Regions from separate parts of the Massilia sp. Se16.2.3 genome, predicted to be linked through region 2. Evidence: predicted binding sites of a transcription regulator. Region 2 holds the regulator's gene; the other holds the start of a gene.
The links. Region 2 encodes HrcA, which represses chaperone genes, less so after heat shock. Its sites were predicted from a motif close to TTAGCACTCNNNNNNNNNGAGTGCTAA; they were not measured.

Region 1 (3,405 bases), 1.5 Mb from region 2:
GCACGGTGGCCGTCTGCCCGGCACGCAGGCTGTGGCGCATCATGCCGCCCAGCTGGCCGACCGCGCGCGCGGCGAGCTCTGGGTCGTGGAAGATCAGCGCGCGGATGCTGTTCAAGCTATTGAAGAAGAAGTGGGGATTGACCTGGGCCTGCAGGGCGCGCAGTTCGGCGTCCTTGACGCTGACCTCGAGCTGCAGCTTTTCCAGCTCGAAGCGCAGCGCGCGCCGCCGCGCCAGCATCGTCGAATAGCAGAGCGTCCAGACCGCGAACAGCGCGTACCACAGCAGGCAGAGTAAAAACAGCAGGCTTGGCGCCTCCGGATCGGCGAGCAAAGCCCCATGCCGGAACACCAGGTCGGACAGCGCCAGCACGCCGGTCTGCACCACGCTCAGGACCAGCAGGCCGCTGAGGATACCCTTGAGCGGTGGCGGGCCGTGGCGGTCGATCCAGCCGCGCCGGCGCAGGAACAGGCGCCAGCAGTGCGATACCAGCAGGCCGCTGACGATGCACATGAGCTTGGCGAGGACGAAGCGCAGGGCGGCCTCGCCGAAGTTGTTCAGGGTGGACAGGATGGCCACCAGGGCAAGGCCGCCCCAACCACTGAGTTGGAAAAGCCAGTAGTCGCGCGAGGAAGAGGTACTCAGCTCGGCGCCGCGGAAAGGGATGGTGCTCGGGCTATCCATGCATAAACGAGAACGTGTTCATTTATTCATGGTACTGCATTTGTTGCCGACAGAACAAAAATCGCGGGGCGGTGACGCTCCAAGCGCCCAATAAAAAACGGCGGCCCCTTGCGGAGTCGCCGTTCGGCGTTTGCCCAACGCCCGGTAAAAGCCTGATGCTTACACGTAGGCGGCCAGCGCGCCTTTCATTTTCTTCAGCGCCGCCGATTCGATCTGGCGGATGCGCTCGGCCGACACGCCGAATTCCTCGGCCAGCGTGTGCAGCGTGGCGCCTGAGCCGTCGTCGTTCGCCAGCCAGCGCGCTTCGACGATGCGGCGCGAACGCGGGTCGAGCTTGCCCAAGGCCGTTTCCAGGCCTTCGGACTGCAGGCGCGTGACCTGCTCGGCTTCCAGCACCCGGGTCGGTTCCTGCTGGTCCGACGACAGGTAGGCGATCGGCGAAAACTTGTCGTCTTCGTCGTCGGTCGGCGCTTCCAGCGCGATGTCGCGGCCCGACAGGCGGGTTTCCATCTCGATCACTTCTTCGCGCTTGACGTCGAGGAGCTTGGCGAGATCGTCCACCTGCGTCGGGGTCATCGCATCCAGGCCCACCTTGTTGCTGCGCAGGTTGAAGAACAGCTTGCGCTGGGCCTTGGTCGTGGCGACCTTCACAAGGCGCCAGTTCTTGAGGATGTACTCGTGCATCTCGGCCTTGATCCAGTGCATCGCGTACGATACCAGGCGCACGCCCTGGTTCGGGTCGAAACGCTTCACGGCCTTCATCAGGCCGATATTGCCTTCCTGGATCAGGTCGGCATGCGGCAGGCCGTAACCGAGGTAGCCACGCGCGATCGACACCACCAGGCGCAGGTGCGAGAGCACCAGTTTTTGCGCGGCATCAAGGTCGTTCGCTTCCCGCAGACGCTTCGCCAGCGAAACTTCTTCCTCATGGGACAGCATTGGCAGGCGGTTCACCGCGGAAATATACGCGTCGATGTTACCGAGATTGCCAGTGAAACCGAGTCCCAGAGCACGGCTGCCGGTTGGAACCAATGCGGATTGTGCGGACATGTTGTTTTCCTCGTAGAGTAATCTGTGCTGCGCCGGCACCCCGGCCGGGACAATCCCGACGGTGACCGCCCCATCTCGAAGCGGGCGCTCGCGATACCGTTTACATTCACTTGAACCATATATTAGCACTCTCACAGGGTGAGTGCTAGCGAGCCCCTGGCGACGGGCGGCTGTTTAAGTCTGGCTAAAGTATTGCGCTGAATCAGCTTTGTTCAGTCGCTATTGGATTCTCACTGTAGAGCGGAACAATGCGCGACTATTGATCTAAATCAAGCGTCTAGGGCGATAAATCACCTTAGGTCACAGCCTAAGTGGTCGCGACAGGCGCATTCTGTTAAATGCCGCACAGAGAGCAAAGTTCCGAATCGAGCGAGGCATCGTCCTACTTGTGCATTGCACGTTGACGCACAAAGCAGGACGGTTCAGGGAAATACTGGGAGGAAGGCAGCCAGTACTGCCTTTTGCACTTAATTCAAGCGCGCAAGATGGCGTTGCACAGACAGCAAGGCGCCGATCAGGCCGAGGCCGGCGCTGATGGCAAGCAAACCGGCGATTTCCAGGCCTCCCAGTGGTGCCAACTGGAATTCCGAGGCATACAGGCGTGCGAATTCGGCAATGGCCGCGTTCAACGGACGCAGGGCCAGCAGCACCGCGCCCAGCGCCACCGCGCCGGCGCAGATGCCGAGCAGGGCGCCCGTATAGTAGAACGGGCGGTGGATGAAGTTGTCGGTTGCGCCCAGCAGTTTCGACACGGCGATTTCCTCGCGCTGGGTCAGCACCTGCAGGCGGATCGTGTTGAACACGACGGCAATCACCACCACGCCCAGCGTGATCGCCAGCAGCAGCAGGGCCAGGCGCAGGATGCCCAGCAAGGCGGCCAGGCGTTTCACCCATGCGGAGTCGACTTGTACCGTATCGACACTGGGCAGGGCGCCCATCTGCTCGACGATGCTGTCGATGCGCGCCGCGTCCGCCGTACTGGAAAAGCCCTCGAGCTTCATTACATAGCTGTCCGGAAGCGGGTTGTCGCCCAAGGTGTCGAGCGCCGCCGACAGGCCGCTGCGTTCCTTCAGGTCTTCGAGCGCGCGCTCGCGCGGCACGAAGGCGATGCGGGCGTGGCTGCCCTGCAGGATCTGGCGCAGCTGGGGCTCGATTGCCTGCGCGTCCTCGCGCGAAGCGCCCGGCTTGACGAACAGGCTGATCTCGGGGTCCACCGACAGCTGCTCGGACATCGGCCGCACGTTGTCGAGCAGGGTGATGCCGGCGAAGGGCAGGGCCAGGGCCACCGCCACCACCAGCACGTTGAACAGGAAACTGCCCGGCGCCTTGCGCACATGGGCCAGGGGCCGCGCCGAGGGCGAAGCGGTGTTGGCGGATCCAGGGGCTCATGCCGCACCTCCCTCGGAGGCGGGCGCATGGCCGGCATCGGCTCGGGCGTCGACGCGGCCGGCATCGACGAGTTGCCCATGTTCCAGCCGGATCACGCGTGCGGCGCCGTCGAGCACCTGCTCGTCGTGGGTCGAGATGACGCAGGTGACGCCGACGGCGTGGAAAGCGCGCAGGGCGTCGAGCACCTTGTCGGCGGCCACGCGGTCGAGATTCGCGGTCGGCTCGTCGGCCAGGATGATCTGCGGGCGGTTGACGATGGCGCGGGCGATCGCCACGCGCTGCTG
Region 2 (3,405 bases):
CGATCAGGCAGTCGGCGCCCGCCAGGGCACGCGCCAGGTCGGCTTCGATGGCCACGCCGCTGACCTGGCCGGCAAACGCGCCGGCATCCTGGCCGAGGAAGGGGGAGCCCGCGACGTCGAGCGCGCCGGCCAGTTGCACGTCGGGCGAGGCGGCGATCGCCTCGACCAGCATGCGGCCCATGCGCCCGCTGGCGCCGGCAACCGCGATTTTGATTTGCTTCATGACTGGCTTACTGGATTTGTTGGCCGTTCGCCGGGGTGACGACCGAAGGGGCTGCGGCAGGCTTGGTGTGCTGGGCAGCGTCTTCTTTTTTCAGCGACTTGATCGGACCGGCGATGCGTTCGATGTATTCGCGTTCGGTCGGCAGGTTGGCGCCGTCGAAGCGTTCGACCACGTCGCCCTTGAAATAGACGGTGACGCGGCTGGTGGTCAGCTCGCCATTGCCGCGGGCCAGGTAGAACGGGTAGTCCCAGCGGTCGGCGTGGAACATGTCCATCAGCAGCGGCGTGCCGAGCAGGAAGCGTACCTGCTCGCGGGTCTGGCCGACTTTCAGCTGCGCCAGCATTTCCTGCGACACGAAGTTGCCTTGCTGGATGTCCGGGCGATACGGCGAGAACACCCACAGGAATTTCTGCAGCTTGGTGGCCTGGGTCGTCTGCGCACCGGCATTGGCCAGCGCGGCCGACTTGCTGGCATCGGCTTCCACGGCGGCCGGGGCGGTGCTCACCGGCGCGGCCGGCTTGGTCTGGTTGCGCCAGGATGCACAGCCCGACAGCAGCAGCGTGCATGCAAGGCCGGCGGCCAGCGCAGCGCGGGCATGGAAACGATGAACAACGGCATCAAAGACGCGCATAAGTAACCTCAAAACGTTTAAGCGGGAGCTTCCAAAACGCTATATCATAAAGCACTCCGCCCATCTACGAGTAACAAACATGAGTAACAAACCCACCGACCTGAAGGCGAGCGGCCTGAAGGCCACTTTGCCGCGCCTGAAAATCCTGGAAATTTTCCAGAACAGCGAAGTGCGGCACCTGACGGCGGAAGACGTCTACAAGATCCTGCTGGCCGAGAACATGGACGTCGGCCTGGCCACGGTTTACCGGGTGCTGACCCAGTTCGAACAGGCCGGCCTGCTCAACCGCAATCACTTCGAGACCGGCAAGGCCATCTACGAACTGAACGCCGGTTCGCACCACGACCACCTGGTCTGCCTCGACTGCGGACATGTCGAGGAATTCTTCGACGAGGAAATCGAATCGCGCCAGAACAGGGTCGCGAGCGAGCGCGGTTTTAAAATCGCCGAACATGCGCTGGCGATCTACGGCAATTGCATCAAGCCGGCTTGCCCGCATCGCAGCGGCGGTTGAGGCGTTTCGATGTGCAATGAAGGACGGCGCCGAGGGCGCCGTTTTTTGTTGACCGTAGGGTGGGGTCATTGAGGCGGGGCCTCAATGACGTACCCACCTGAACGCTGGCACTGCGCAATGTTCCCGTTCCGCGTGGGCGCAGAGTGCCCACTTACGGATGACTCAACGCATTCGACAGCAGCTTGGCCGTGATATCGACAATTGGAATCACCCGCTCGTAGGCCATGCGCGTCGGGCCGATCACGCCGAGCGTCCCGACGATCTTGCCGTTGACCTCATAGGGCGCAGTCACCACGCTCATCTCGTCCATCGGCACCAGCTTCGATTCGCCGCCAATAAAAATCTGCACGCCGCCGGCCTTGCTCGAGACATCGAGCAGCTGCATCAGGCCGGTCTTTTGCTCGAACATCTCGAACAGCTGGCGCAGCGAACTCATGTTCGACGACAGGTCGGACACCGACAGCAGGTTGCGCTCCCCTGAAATGACCATGTCGTCGTGGTTGTCGGCCATGGCTTCGCTGCCCGCTTCCACCGCAGTCTGCATCAGGCCGCCGATATCGTCGCGCAGCTGCTTCAGTTCGCCCGCGAGGCGGCGCCGGACGTCGTCGAAGGTGAGGCCGGCAAAGTTCTGGTTCAGGTAATTGGCCGACTGGATCAGCTGGCTCGGCGTGTAGTCGACCTCGGTCAGCAGCAGGCGGTTCTGGACGTCGCCGCGCGGGTCGACGATGACGAGCAGGATGCGCTTTTCCGACAGGCGCAAGAATTCGATCTGCTGAAATACCGATTCGCGGCGCGGACTCTGTACCACGCCGGCAAATTGCGTCAGCGACGACAGCATTTGCGCCGCACTGGCGATCACCTTCTGCGGCTGGTGGGCGGGCAGCCGCATCTGCTGCTGATGGACCCCGTGTTCGTCGAGCTGCTGCACCGTGAGCAGGGTGTCGACGAAGAGGCGGTAGCCGCGCGGGGTCGGCACGCGGCCGGCCGAGGTATGGGGGCTGGCGACATACCCCATTTCCTCGAGGTCGGCCATGATGTTGCGGATCGTCGCCGGCGACAGGTCGAGGCCGGAGATTTTCGAGAGCGCACGCGACCCGACCGGTTGGCCGTCGGCGATGTAGCGCTCGACCAGGGCTTTCAGCAGGGTTTGGGCACGGGGTTCAAGTTGCATGGGGCGAGAGGATAGATGCGATATGCGCAATGGTTGCATACATATTATGCACCTTCGTCCGCTCCCTGTGGGCTCCGCGCACTCAACAAAACGGCCATGGCCGCGTAGCGGCTCCTTGCCGTACGGGCGTACTGTCGTCGCCGCCGCGCTTCGCCCTGGCCGTCTTGTTGGGCGCTCTCAAGCGTGCTCGCGCTCCAGCCAGTCGAGCAATTCGTCGAAGTCGCCGACGATGGCGTCCGGCTGCACGCCCTCTTCCGGTGGCGCCGGCTGGCGGTCCGGTTCATCCACACGGCGCGCATGCCGGCGCGCCCGGCGCCCTCGACGTCGAGCAGCAGGTCGTCGCCGACATACACCGCTTCGCCAGGTGCCACGCCCGGCGCGCGCAGCCTTCCGGGAAAATGGCCGGATCCGGCTTCGCGCGGCCGAACTGCGGCGCCGAGACCGAGGCCGGAAATGGTGGGCCAGCCCGATCGTCTGCAGGTCGGCATTGCCGTTCGTGATCGATCCCAGCAGCACGCGGCCCTTCAGGCGCAACAGGCCCGGCAGCACGTCGTCGTAGGGAATCACGGCGTTGCGGGCGGCGAAGAATACCGCCATCGCCAATTCGACCTTGGAGGCGTCCTCGCCGGCCTGCTCAAAGGCGGCAACCAGCCCGGCGCGGCGCAGCGCACCCAGGTCGAGCTGGAATTCGGGCCGGCGCGCCAGCAGCTCGAGCCTGGCCTGGCGCAGCGAATCGATGGAGAAGCGTTGCGCCACGCGCGGCGCGTGCGTGGCCAGCCAGGCAAACAGGGTCTGCTCGGCCTGCACGATGACGGGGGCGATCGGCCACAGGGTGTCGTCGAGGTCGAACAGGACGGCCTTGGGCC

Region 1: a site for HrcA is predicted at 1,855-1,881, ahead of rpoH (RNA polymerase sigma factor RpoH). Genes of this name have one in related genera too.

The regions. Positions count from the first base shown of each region.
Region 1 is NZ_CP050451.1:1,906,896-1,910,300, forward strand. Features, by position in the region: gene G4G31_RS08840 (sensor histidine kinase) at 1-682, opposite strand, end outside; gene rpoH (RNA polymerase sigma factor RpoH) at 842-1,732, opposite strand; partial or broken gene ftsX (permease-like cell division protein FtsX) at 2,200-3,121, opposite strand; gene G4G31_RS08855 (cell division ATP-binding protein FtsE) at 3,118-3,405, opposite strand, start outside.
Region 2 is NZ_CP050451.1:435,526-438,930, forward strand. Features, by position in the region: gene dapB (4-hydroxy-tetrahydrodipicolinate reductase) at 1-223, opposite strand, end outside; gene G4G31_RS02075 (outer membrane protein assembly factor BamE) at 231-854, opposite strand; gene fur (ferric iron uptake transcriptional regulator) at 934-1,368, shown strand; gene hrcA (heat-inducible transcriptional repressor HrcA) at 1,520-2,539, opposite strand; gene G4G31_RS27965 (HAD hydrolase-like protein) at 2,584-3,027, opposite strand; partial or broken gene G4G31_RS28810 (hypothetical protein) at 3,053-3,405, opposite strand, start outside.